3 regions of the Silvimonas soli genome follow, and region 2 is predicted to be linked to each of the others. Evidence: predicted binding sites of a transcription regulator. Region 2 holds the regulator's gene; each other region holds the start of a gene.
What was found. The regulator FNR, encoded in region 2, switches genes on or off when oxygen is low (the NO sensors DNR and NnrR bind a similar motif). The targets are predictions, from matches to a motif close to TTGATNNNNATCAA.

Region 1 (4,197 bases), 270 kb from region 2:
CTCTTCGAGGCTGCCTTTTTTGTCTCTGTCATCCCCACGCATTGCCAGTTAGAATCGCCGCATGCTTACCTACGTCCCTGAAACCGAACGCGAACAACCGCTCCCGCCTGGGCAAAGTCCCTGGCAGTTGTTGTTGCTGTGTCTTGTGTGGTTGTTGCCTGGCCTGATCGGGCATGACCCGTGGAAGCCGGCTGAGCTGGAAACCGCCGCCGTCATCCAGCGTTTTCTGGATGGGCAGCATTGGTCGCTGCCGTGGTACGGCGATAGCGCCTATCTCATCCATGGCCCGCTTTACTACTGGACGGCCGCAATACTGGCCTGGCCATTATCCCGGATGGGGTTGGCTGTGCACGACGCAGCACGCCTTGTTACGGGCGTGTGGATGGCCCTGGCCATGTGGGGGCTGGGTCTGGCTGGTCGTGAGCTCTACGGGCGTCGCCAGGGCCGTGTGGCGGTCATGGCGTTGATCGGCAGTATCGGGCTCATTGTGTGGGGGCATCATTTGTCCCCCGATGTGATTTTGCTGTTCAGTTTTGCCTGGCAACTGTATGCGCTGGCTTGGGCGTTAAGGCAGCCGGTGCAGGGCGGGCTATTGCTGGGGATGTCCTGGTTGGTTCTGCTGCTGGGAGCGTCCTGGGGCGAGTTCTTACTCAGTCTGGTCACCGCTATGTCTCTGGTGGCTTTCCGCCCATGGCGGCGCCCGTGGTATCTAGCCACGCTGTTAACTGCCCTGGTCACCGCTGTGCCGCTCGGGTTGATTTGGGTGGTGGATCTCTATCAGTTCAGCCCGCCCGCGTTTCGGGTCTGGCTTAACTATTACGCATTTGGCGCATTTGGGGGGCTGGCTGCTTGGCAATCCTTCCACACCTTCGGTTTTTTCTTTTCAATCGTGTTGTGGTTTGCCTGGCCGGTTCTGCCGTTGGGTGTCTGGGGTGCCTGGTCCAACAAGGCTGAGTGGCGTTCGCCGAAACTGGCGCTACCGATAATGGCTTTGTTGTTGAACGCGTGCTGGCTGGCTCTGGCGGGCGATTTGATCGGCGAATCGTCATTGCTGATCGTACTTCCAGCTCTGTCTTTGTTGACCACGGTGGGGATCGATCGCTTGCGGCGCGGCGCCGCAGCGGCGCTCAACTGGTTTGGCATCATGACTTTTGGGGTCGGTACCTTTTTGTTGTGGTGTGCGTGGCTGGTTATCCAGACCGGAACACCCAGCAGCTGGGCCAGGACTTTGCTTGAGGCTAGCCCGGCCTGGCACCCGCACGTTGCGGTGATTGGGCTGGTATTTACGCTGGCAATCTCAGCGACATGGTGCTGGGTGCTGCTACGCAAGCGCTCGCTGGGACGCCTTGCGATCACCAATTGGGCGTGTGGCGTCACACTATTGTGGGGTGCATTGATTGGCTTGTGGCAGCCCTGGCTGGATGCTTCAAAGAGCTATCGTCCAGTGGTTGCAGCTTTGCAGGTGGCAATTAACTCGCAAAAACCAGGATGCATTGATGGATCGTTGATATCCGACTCAATGGCCGCTTCGATTGATTATTTTTCGGATATGCCGCTGCAACGGCGTGAGGTTGATGGCTGCCGCCTACAGTTGTTGTCTGGTGATCCGCCGCCGGGCTCTATGGTGTTATGGGATGGCGCGCGCCCAGGCGAGCGGCATGAGCATTTCTATCTGATTGATAAAACCCATTCTGCCGCTCAGTAGAGCCAGCGCTTGGCAGTGGCGAGCGACCCATAAAAAAGACCAGCAATTTGCTGGTCTTTTTTATGGGTCGTAACTGTAACGTTACGAGTGTTGCGGGTGATGATCTTCTTTTTTGATGGTGTCCGGATCAACAGCGTTCATCACATTGCGACGAACAAACAAGAAGATATACACCGCCATCACCAGAATGAAACCAATCGTGAACAGGCTCAACAGGCCAATATCAGAAAAAAACAGCGTTTCCCAAGGGGTGTTTTCCATGATGTGACTCCTGCCAGAACGAATTTGTAATGACACGATCATGGCGGGTCGGCGCTGAGTTGATATTGACGACAGTCAATTTGTTGCGGTCACAAATACCGAAATGTCATATTTTCGGCAAAGCGGTTTGCCGCTGTTTCAGTCACGAAAGTTCTGGAATTGCACCGGATAGTCAGTTACCGATTTGCGCACCAGCGCGATACATTCCTGCAGCAGATCACGCTTGGCGCCAGAGACGCGTACTTCATCGCCTTGAATCGCGGCCTGGACTTTGAGTTTGGAGTCCTTGATCAGCTTGACGATCTTCTTGGCTTCTTCACCGCTGATTCCGGTACGCACGGTGATCGCTTGTTTGACCTTGTTGCCGGATACCTTCTCGCTCTTGGCTTCATCCAGGCAGCGAATGTCCACGCCGCGCTTGGTCAGTTTGGCGGTGAGAATGTCTTTCACTTGATCGAGCTGGAAGTCGTTATCGGCAAACAAGGTCAGCACCTTCTCTGCCTGGTCTACACGCGCATCCGAGCCTTTGAAGTCAAAGCGGGTGCTCACTTCTTTGTTGGTTTGTTCCAGCGCATTGCGCACTTCAACGTCATTAACTTCAGAAACAATATCGAATGAGGGCATGGGATTCTCCTGCTAAATAATTCGGGGGTTGCCAATTTCAAAACGTAAATGGATCTATCTCAAGCGCCGGCAACATGGGGAGGTCGGTCACGCCGGGGTCAATGCCAAGTTGCGATAACAAAGTCGTCAGCTGACCACGATGATGGGTCTGGTGATTGAAAAAATGAGTAACCACAATCCACGCTGGCATGTTCAGGTCGCGCTGGTACATCGGGCTATGCCATTTGAAAGGCTGCTGCAGCCAGTCATCGCTGACACGCTCAGCCCATTGGTCGATCTCGGCATCAATGTGTCGACGCATCGCAACCAGTTCAGACCAACTGGCGCAGACCAGATGCCCAGCGGGGAAAATCGGCGCGGGTTGCTGGCTAAAGCGGGCCAGCCAGTTGCGATCACCGCGAATCAGATGATCCAGCGTGCCATGGACGGATTTGAAAAACGCACCTTGATCGGCGTGCCGAACATCATCGTCCAGAGTATTGGCCATGGCCAACAGGCGCTCATTCATCCAGCGATTGTAGCTGCTCATCAACTGCACATACGCTCGATTGATCATTTAGGTGCTTTGTCGGATGGGCCACGGGCAAGTGGCGATTCTAGCGATATTTACGACGCGGCCAAAGTGTCAGTGCCAGCCAGATAATCGCACACGGCAGACCGACCCAGGCCAATTCGCTCCAGAGTGTCGCAACTCCGCGGTGACTGAAGAAATGCGCGCCAATTGGCGACACCATCACAGGATGCACTGGAAAGAAAAATCGGGTACTGCTAAACGGCCACAAAGCGGCGACGCCCAAGCCACCGTCAGTGACTGCATCCAGCAGCAAATGCGTGACCGTGGTGAGCGTCAGGATTGTCCACCAGCGAAGTAGCGGGGGTCCGTGTCGTTGGCGCTGCCAGAGTGCCAGCAACAGGCCTAGGGTTATGGCAAAAACGATGGAATGAGTTGCGCCGCGGTGACCAAAGTCGCTGCCATAAGCAACGCCAAAACGAAAACCCAGTGTGTCCAGGTCCGGTGCCATTGAGCCAGACATGGCCAGCAGATAAAGCGAGCGGCTACGCCAGTGCGCGGGTAAGGTCCGCACAATTGTCGCAGCAACCAGGGCGTGGGTAACAATGGTCGTCATGAGGGTCGGTTGTTCTTTGTAAAAAACGCCCGTACCAACCGTGTCGGTACGGGCGCTGGATCGCGATTACGGCTTAGCCGAAATGGCAAACGTAATGCAGGGTTTCGAGTGTTTCGATATCGAAACTCGAATTGCCCGGTACGTTGAAAGACTCGCCGCCAGAGTAAACGCGTGCTTCGCTTTCGCCTGCCAGTTTGACGGCACACTTACCTGCAATCAGTTCCATGATTTCAGGTGCGCCGGTGTTGAATACCAGGGCGGACGGCAGGATCACGCCCACACTTTTTTTGGTGCCGTCTGCCAGAGTCAGGCTATGCGAAACGCACTTGCCGTCAAAATAGACATTGGCTTGTTTTGCCACGGATACGTTATCGAACTGCTGGGGTTGCTGGCTCATGAAGGAATTGCTCCAGGAAGGGTGGTGTGGCTGCCTTATTTTTGCAGCACTTCGGTCAAAACGGTTTTGATGATGAAGCCCAA
Region 2 (4,197 bases):
TGCCGGTCTGAGCTTACCTTAAACCAGGCGCGAATAGCTCGCTGCGGTGGTCTTCTCGCGCAGATGACGGTCGAACACCATCGCAATGGAACGGATCAGCATGCGTCCTTTAGGCGTGACCTCAATGCCCTCTTCGCTCAACTGCAACAAGCCGTCCTGCTCCATCTGTGACAGCCGCCCCATTTCGGGGGCGAAGTAGGTTTTGAAATCCAGTAACCAGGCGGTTTCAATCTGTCCAAAATTGAGGTTAAAGCGACACATTAATCCGTGAATTACCGAACGGCGCAGCAAGTCATCCATATTCAAAATATACCCGCGCTCAATTGGCAATTGATTACGATCGAGCATCTCGTAATACTCATCGATATTTTTTGAATTCTGAAAATACCCGGCCCCAACCTTACCAATTCCGGATACACCAAATGCCAGCAAATCAGATTCCGCGTAAGTTGAATAACCCTGGAAATTACGCTGCAAAGTACCACGGCGCTGGGCAATGGAAAGATCATCATCCGGCAATGCAAAGTGATCCATGCCGATATAAACGTAACCAGCGGCAGTCAATTTGTCGATGGCTGCATGCAGTATATCCAGCTTGGCCGATGAGTCGGGCAATGCGGCCGTATCAATGCGTCGTTGCGGCTTGAAGCGCTCAGGCAAATGGGCATAATTATAAAGCGCAATGCGGTCTGGATGGATGTCCAGCACCCGGTCGATGGTTTGCATGACACTAGCTACAGACTGGAACGGCAGGCCATAGATCAAGTCGATACTGACTGAACGAAACCCGGAAGCGCGCGCGGCGTCAATCACCTTGCGGGTCTGCTCTTCACTCTGAATCCGGTTAACGGCGCGCTGCACTTTCTCGTCAAAGTCCTGAACGCCAACACTCACCCGGTTAAAACCCGTTTCAGCCAGCAACGCTATTTTTGATAATTCAAGTTTGCGCGGATCAATTTCGATTGAATATTCGCCATCCGTCAGAATGTCGAAATTATCATTAATTGCGCGCATTAAAGTGGCTAGTTGGGTTTCCGGCAAAAAAGTCGGTGTACCACCCCCAAAGTGGATCTGGCCAACCTTCATTCGGTATGGCAATATATTTACGTGAAGCTGTATTTCTTTTTGTAGATACTCTGTATATTTAACTGCCTGTGATTCATCTTTGGTAATCACTTTATTGCAAGCGCAGTAATAGCAAATCGTATTGCAAAACGGCAGATGAAAATATAAAGAAGCAGGCTTGTCCGCCTCACCTACACGCGAATGCAACAGCATCTCGCGATAATCGGCAGTTTCAAGCTCGGCAAATCGGTCTGCGGTGGGATAAGACGTGTAGCGAGGGCCTTTGCCATCGTAGCGCTCGACAAGAGATCGATCGAATTCGACCTGCTGGATCAACGGTGTTGTATGCATTTGTCCTACCCCTAAAACACAGGGTAAAGATTTTGCCTACATCTGGGACATAGTTACTTGATCCAAATCAATACGACTCGCATGATGCTAGCATCTACTGCGAGGATACGTGACCTGGCTCAATAAGCGGCACAGAATTCGATGAAGCGGCACACAGGATTGTGTAAGGGTGCCGCTGCAATGGCGTAAAAATTTCAAGTCATAGTGGAACAACATCATGCTGTCACCAATTCAGTTACGCGAAACCGGCCTCAAGCAACTGCGGCACGCCTGCTCAAATTGCAGTTTGCGTGAACTGTGTCTGCCCATTGGCTTGTCGCCCGAAGAAATGCGACAAGTTGATCAATTGGTCAGCCAGGGCCGCCCCATCAAGCGCGGCGAAGCACTCTACCGTGCCGGTGAGCCGTTCCATGCACTCTATGCAGTGCGCCTCGGCTTCTTCAAAACCAGCATCGTTTCTGAAGATGGTCGCGAACAAGTGACCGGTTTTCACATGAATGGTGAGTTGATGGGCATGGATGCAATCAGCACCGACCATCACACTTGTGACGCAGTTGCGTTGGAAGATAGCGAAGTATGCGAACTGCCCTTTGCTGAAATCGAATCCATGTCGCGCCGTATTCCCAACCTGCAACGCCATCTTTACAAGATGATGAGCCGCGAAATCGTCCGCGATCATGGCGTAATGCTGCTGTTGGGCAATATGAAGGCAGAGGAACGGATTGCTGCGTTCTTGCTCAATCTCTCGCAGCGCTTTGCCTTACGTGGCTATTCGCACAGCAGCTTTCATCTGCGCATGACGCGCGAAGAAATCGGCAGCTACCTCGGCCTGAAGCTGGAAACGGTAAGCAGAACCTTATCGCGCTTCCAGGACAATGGTCTGATTCGAGTACAGAACAGGCTCATCGAACTGAAAGACACCGAAGGCTTGAAACAATTGATGAACAACTGTCAAAGCAATTGACTGCCTGATTCCAATGCTCACGCAAGTTTGCCTGGTTGCCCCAGCGGCGCTCGCATCCTCCATCCTTGGCCGCCTGGCGCGATCAGGATTGGGGGTGCCGGTATTTCCGGCAGAAACTCCAACTGCTTTGCCGCCTGCACCCACCCCCGACAGCACGTTGGTGTTGGTGAACCCGCAAGGGCTCGCGGAATATCTGGCATGGAAAAGCCAAGCCGATGCACAGGGCTGGCATCTGCTGGATATAGCCGGCAACTTGCAAAACCCCCTCGGGCAAATCTACGGCTGGATGCTCGCTGTCGGTGCAAAGCACAGTGACCTTGCAATAGCCGAACCCATCATTGCAGCGTTGTCGCCAGCCCTGCCCAACGCATGGCTTCACGCAGGCGGCCCCGGGGCTGGCGCGTTTTTGCAGACCACAAGCGGTGCCTGCCTAATGCAGTCTGGAGAGGTCTGGTTGTGGTTACAGCGCGCGTTGCAGCAACCCGGCAGCACGCCGTTTGATCTGCAGTCTTGGCAATACCTGGTTCACGGCGGTTTTGAGAAGCTGCAGCGAGAGGCGCGGGATTACCTGGCCCTCGACACCGAGCCGTTCACTCCATGGCACGCCGCGCAAAGTGGCCTCTTGCTCCAAGGTAGCTCTAATGCACTGGCGAGGGAGCTAGCACAGTGGCTGCTGATACTCCCAGTCGTCCCAAGCCCGTCCGCCGCAACCGCGTCCTGACACTTCAACAGCACAAGGCTAAGCCAGTATCGGTGGTGCGTTGGCAAAAAAAATGGCCCTCGTCAGAGGGCCATAATCGCAATCGGCAGATATGCGCTTTGAAACGTTAAAACATTTGCTCAAGCAGCTTTGCGACGACCGTTCGCCGCAGGCGCTGCTTTAGTCACATTCTGTACTACAGTGGCAACCCACTCTTCGCTCTGCTTGCGCGCAGCGGCTACTGTTGTGCCATAAGCGTCCAGCGAAGCCGCTACGCCATTGCGCAACACTTTGATGCCTTCGGCACCGGCGGGCGCTTGATCAGCGAATGCGTCAAATCCGGAAAGCACCTCATCGCCAGATTTTTTGACTTGCTGTTCGACCAATTCGCTCAAGGCCTGTTGGGTTGCTTGCGCAATGCCAATGGATTCACGCCATGCGGCAGTGGCTTTTTCAATTAGCGGCTCGACCAGGCCACGCTGTAATGCCAAAGCACCCTGCACATCTTTGGTCTGCGAGAAGGCTTTGATCGCCTCAACGTTATCGGCAGCCACAGTCTTGGCAAAGCCCAGCTGCACGCCCCACAAACGCTCCGCACCGGCCAGAAAGGTCTGTGCGTAATTCAAGGACCGCTCGATCCCGACTTGTTGAGCGCGGGAAAACTCTTCGGCAAAACGGTTGGAACCAAACGTCATGATCTTTCCTTTAGGATTTGTGCAACGCAACATCTGGAAGCATTGTGGCAGAACGCCGATACATGTCAATGCAATATTTGTGCGGCGCACAAAATAATCTTCAGACGAAAAAAAACGACCCTCAGGTCGTATTTTTAATCCGGTGGCTGAACCACCAACTCACGCGCGGGGAGACTCCCCATTACGCCTTGGTATCTACCGCGTTGCCCAGATTAGTCGGGTTGTTATATTGCGGCACCGGCGGTAATGCCTGCAGCAAGCTCAGCGCTGCCGAGGCCTGCGCGTCGTTGGCTTTTTTCATTACCCCGACGCCAACAGCCACGTTGGTCGCTGCGGGTTGCAGAACCAGAGAATTTAGCAAGCTGCTTGCCGTTGATGCAGAAGATGCGGAATCCATAAAACACTCCCATTGATATCAACAA
Region 3 (4,197 bases), 1.7 Mb from region 2:
CCGTACCAATAACCGTTGGCAATACCTTCGGGTTGCCACGTGGCGATATCGGGCTCGACGGCTTCTCCGGCCAAAGCTGCCGCATAGGCGCGCACCCATTCTTCGGTGAAGTGCGCTTGCGGGCTGATGCGCAAAACATCCACGCCGCTGGTTTTGAGTTCTGGCAGTGCGCTGAACAGGCTTTGGCAAGCGGCGGATTGGGTCTGAATACCATTGATGCGCAAGAACGGCCGACCATCACGTGTGTTCACGTCCAGCCCGTCCGGATGTTCAATACAGCGAAATTCACAGGCATCTTTGCTCAGATCAAAATGCCGTGCCGTGAAACAACGGGCGGAAAAGGCCAGCGGCACATGACCATGGGCGAAAATTTCGGTGGGAATGCTGCAACTGCGTTCTGCCAGCAACTGGCGTAATGCTGCGCCGGGCATTTCTACTGGCGGCACCCAGCTGGTGGCACCACGTGCGGCATACCAATCCAGCGTAGCGCCGTTGTAGATATTCAAATGCGGGCCAGCTACAAACGGCACGCCCGCGTCCTGCGCAATCTTGACCGCGCCAGGGTCGTTGGCTTCCAGCGCGAACCCGGCGTCGGCCAGTTTGCGCAGGCTGATCAAATCACCCGCCGATTCCAGCAATGCTTGCGACGACAACACCACAGTTTTGCCTGCTTGCTGGAGCGTTTGCGCCAATTCAATCCAGTCGGCAGTACGTAGCTCGTGGCGGCGGGCACAGACCACTTCACCCAGATAAATGATGCCCACCGGCCAGTGGGCGGCGGCGGCGTAAAAGTCGCTGACCTGGCTGCGCGGCCAGTAATACAGCAGAGGGCCTAAGGCGATTTTCATGCGCGTTTCCTTGATCATTGCTTGTTCTGGTTTGGTAGGGACCGCAGACGTTTGCCGGTTCAGCGCCACGGCCGGTGATAGGCGCCCAGCGTTTGCTGATGCCCTTCCGAGACGTCGGTCAGTTGGCGGGTCCAGTCTGGTTTGACGGCATAACGGCTGCTGGCTGCGGCATCGATGGCCTCACGCATCACTTTGGTCACCTGGGCGGTGTAGGTCGGGCTGCGTTGGCGGCCTTCGACCTTGATGGCGGCGACGCCGATACGTAATAGCTCTGGCAGGATCGCTAGCGTGTTCAGGCTGGTGGGTTCTTCCAGCGCGTAATACGTATCACCCGAGACCTCAAAACGGCCTTTGCACAGGGTCGGATAACCAGCTGGTTCGCCTTCGGCAAAGCGATCAATCAGAATGCCGTTGAGGCGGGCGTTGAGCGTGCCGCCGGTTTGCTCCCAGCGCACATGCGCAGCGGGTGAGCACACGCCGTGGGTATTAGGCGATTCACCGGTCGCCCACGATGACAGCTGGCAACGGCCTTCTGCCATGACGCACAGGCTGCCAAAACCGAATACTTCGACCTCTACTTTGGTATGTGCGGCCACGTACTCTACTTGCGGCAGGGTCAGCACCCGTGGCAGCACCACGCGGGAAATCCCGAAATGATCGCGGGCCAGGTTGATCGCGTCAGCGTTGGTGGCAGAGCCCTGTACCGAAAGATGGCGCCGCAATTGCGGATGCGTGCGGGTGGCGTATTCCAGCAGACCCATATCGGCAACAATCACTGCATCGGCGCCCAGATCGGCGGCGCGATCTACGGCGCGATGCCAGTGTGTGGTTTGCCCGGCTTGCGGGTAAGTGTTGATCGCCACCAGCACTTCGCGCTGGCGCTGGTGGGCGTAATGCACGCCTTCGGTGAGCTGCTGATCGGTGAAATTGAGTCCGGCAAAATTGCGGGCGTTGGTGGGGTCTTTGAAGCCGACGTAGACCGCATCGGCGCCGTGGTCCACGGCTTTTTTCAGGGCTTGCAGGCTGCCAGCGGGGCAGACCAGATGAGGAACACGCATGCAACGCTCCGCCAGAGGCAAAGCGGAGCAGCTTAGGCTGGTTGCCGTGAATGGCCCTTAATCCTGATCAAGATGAATTCTTGTAATTGGCAGGTGCCGACAAAGCGAACGCGGTGAATATCAGGTAGTGCCCAAAACAAAGACCCGATACGCCGTCATGTACTACTGACGGCGTATCGGGTCTGAGGTTTTGCCAAGCCAGGGGCTCAGTTAACTGGGCCAGCTTTCACCAAATGCCGCTTGATAACGCTGCTTGATATCGGCCAGTTCAACGTGATGATTCTGCGCACCGCGCTGGGCGATCTTGAGTGACCCCAAGAGGGACGCCAGCTTGCCGGTGCTCGGCCAGTCCCAGCCATGGCTGATACCGTGCAACAAGCCGGCGCGGAAGGCGTCACCGCAACCAGTCGGGTCTACCACCGCTTCGGCTTTGACGGCCGGAATGCGATAAGTCTGGCCATCGGCAAAAATCTCCGAACCCTCTGCGCCATAAGTGACGATCAGTGCTTTGACCTTTTGTGCCAATTGCGCAATCGAGAAGCCGGTCTTTTTCGACATCACTTCGGCTTCGTAATCGTTCAGGGTCAGGTAGTCGGCCTGTTCGGTCATTTCCAGCATTTCTTCGCCCGAGAACAACGGCATGGCCTGGCCCGGATCAAAGATAAACGGCACGCCAGCAGCGGCCAGTTGGCGACAGCGTTCCTGCATGCCCAGCTTGCCATCCGGCCCGACGATGCCCAGCGTGACCGGCACGCCGATTTCAGTGAGTTGCACGAAGTGCGACAGATTCATGGCGCCAGGGTGGAAGGCGGCGATCTGGTTGTCGTCCAGATCGGTGGTCACAAAGCATTGCGCGGTGAAGTGTTCTGGCAATTCCTGGATCCCGGCGCGGGAGATACCCAGTTTATCCAGGCGAGCGGCATAGGGGCCGAAGTCGCTGCCGACCGTGCCGACAATCAGCGGCTCATCGCCCAGGCCTTTCAGGCTATAGGCAATGTTGCCGGCGCAACCACCCAGTTCGCGGCGCATCTCCGGCACCAGGAACGAAATGGAAAGAATATGTAGCTGGTCAGGCAACAAATGATTTTTGAACTGGTCCTGGAACACCATGATGGTGTCGTAGGCAATGGAACCACTGATCAGGATAGCCATGATGCGCTCGGTGCTGGAAATGTTCGCATTATGCCATTGCCCTGACGCGGCGGGCGCTGGCGACATGCAATGCCATTTAATCGCACGCAGTGTTTATCCAGTTCTGCATAAATCTGGGCCAAATCCGGTCTATACCGATTGCAGCGCCCCAAGTGGTTGATCCTCGCGGTCGATCAAAGCGGGCAACGGTGGTGAGTCGCAATATAGTTTTTAACTACCAAAGAAGTATGGATATTCAATTTTTATTATTGGCTGGCGTCGCCCACAATCAGTTCATCCCCTCAGGCAAGAGTGCGCATCATGCAGCTATTCAGACGCAGCGAGTGGGCAGAGCTTTGGGCGCATTACAGCGGATCGTATTAGCCGGATTGTTCATCTGTCCCAACCCTTTTCAGAGCACATAGTTCAGGAGCCTTAACCATGTCTGACCGTCCGATTCTGACGTCCAATTTTGGCCAGCCGATTCCCGATAACCAGAACAGCGTGACTGCGGGCCCGCGCGGGCCGGTGCTGCTGCAAGACATTCATCTGGTGGAAAAACTGGCCCACTTTAACCGTGAGCGGGTGCCAGAGCGGGTGGTACATGCCAAAGGCTCCGGCGCATTCGGCACTTTCCGGGTGACTGCGGATATCACCGCGCATACGCGGGCCAAACTGTTCAGCGAGCTTGGCAAAGAAACCCCGGTATTCCTGCGTTTTTCTACGGTGGGTGGCGAGTCTGGTTCTGCCGACACCGAGCGCGATCCACGCGGTTTTGCGGTGAAGTTCTACACGGAAGACGGCAACTGGGACATGGTCGGTAATAACACGCCAGTGTTCTTCATCAAAGACCCGCTCAAGTTCCCGGACTTTATCCACACCCAGAAGCGTAATCCGCAAACGCACCTGAAAGACGCCAATGCCAAATGGGATTTCTGGTCGCTCTCGCCCGAGGCGCTGCATCAGATTCTCATCTTGTTTTCGGATCGGGGCACGCCTGATGGCTTCCGTTTTATGCATGGCTTCTCCAGCCACACCTTCAGCCTGATTAACGCCGCTGGCGAGCGCGTGTGGGTGAAGTGGCATTTCAAGAACAAGGCCGGCATCAAGAATCTGCACCCGAGCGAAGCGGGCCGCCTGGCCGGGGCCGATCCGGATTA

Region 1: N7220_RS02395 (DUF3149 domain-containing protein) is a predicted target of FNR. The motif match lies at 2,032-2,045, and genes of this name have one in related genera.
Region 3: ubiU (ubiquinone anaerobic biosynthesis protein UbiU) is a predicted target of FNR. The motif match lies at 1,964-1,977, and genes of this name have one in related genera.

What each region holds. Positions count from the first base shown of each region.
Region 1 covers NZ_CP106736.1:528,143-532,339, reverse strand. Annotated here, with positions in the region: gene N7220_RS02400 (ArnT family glycosyltransferase) at 62-1,705, shown strand; gene N7220_RS02395 (DUF3149 domain-containing protein) at 1,787-1,966, opposite strand; gene N7220_RS02390 (YajQ family cyclic di-GMP-binding protein) at 2,105-2,590, opposite strand; gene N7220_RS02385 (DinB family protein) at 2,628-3,146, opposite strand; gene N7220_RS02380 (metal-dependent hydrolase) at 3,187-3,717, opposite strand; gene ppnP (pyrimidine/purine nucleoside phosphorylase) at 3,791-4,114, opposite strand; gene N7220_RS02370 (DUF2788 domain-containing protein) at 4,150-4,197, opposite strand, start outside.
Region 2 covers NZ_CP106736.1:254,566-258,762, forward strand. Annotated here, with positions in the region: gene hemN (oxygen-independent coproporphyrinogen III oxidase) at 19-1,416, opposite strand; gene fnr (fumarate/nitrate reduction transcriptional regulator Fnr) at 1,634-2,380, shown strand; gene N7220_RS01110 (hypothetical protein) at 2,475-3,101, shown strand; gene N7220_RS01115 (phasin family protein) at 3,221-3,775, opposite strand; gene N7220_RS01120 (YjfB family protein) at 3,957-4,136, opposite strand.
Region 3 covers NZ_CP106736.1:1,950,028-1,954,224, reverse strand. Annotated here, with positions in the region: gene N7220_RS08935 (U32 family peptidase) at 1-848, opposite strand, end outside; gene ubiU (ubiquinone anaerobic biosynthesis protein UbiU) at 908-1,906, opposite strand; gene N7220_RS08925 (carbohydrate kinase family protein) at 2,117-3,058, opposite strand; gene N7220_RS08920 (catalase) at 3,479-4,197, shown strand, end outside.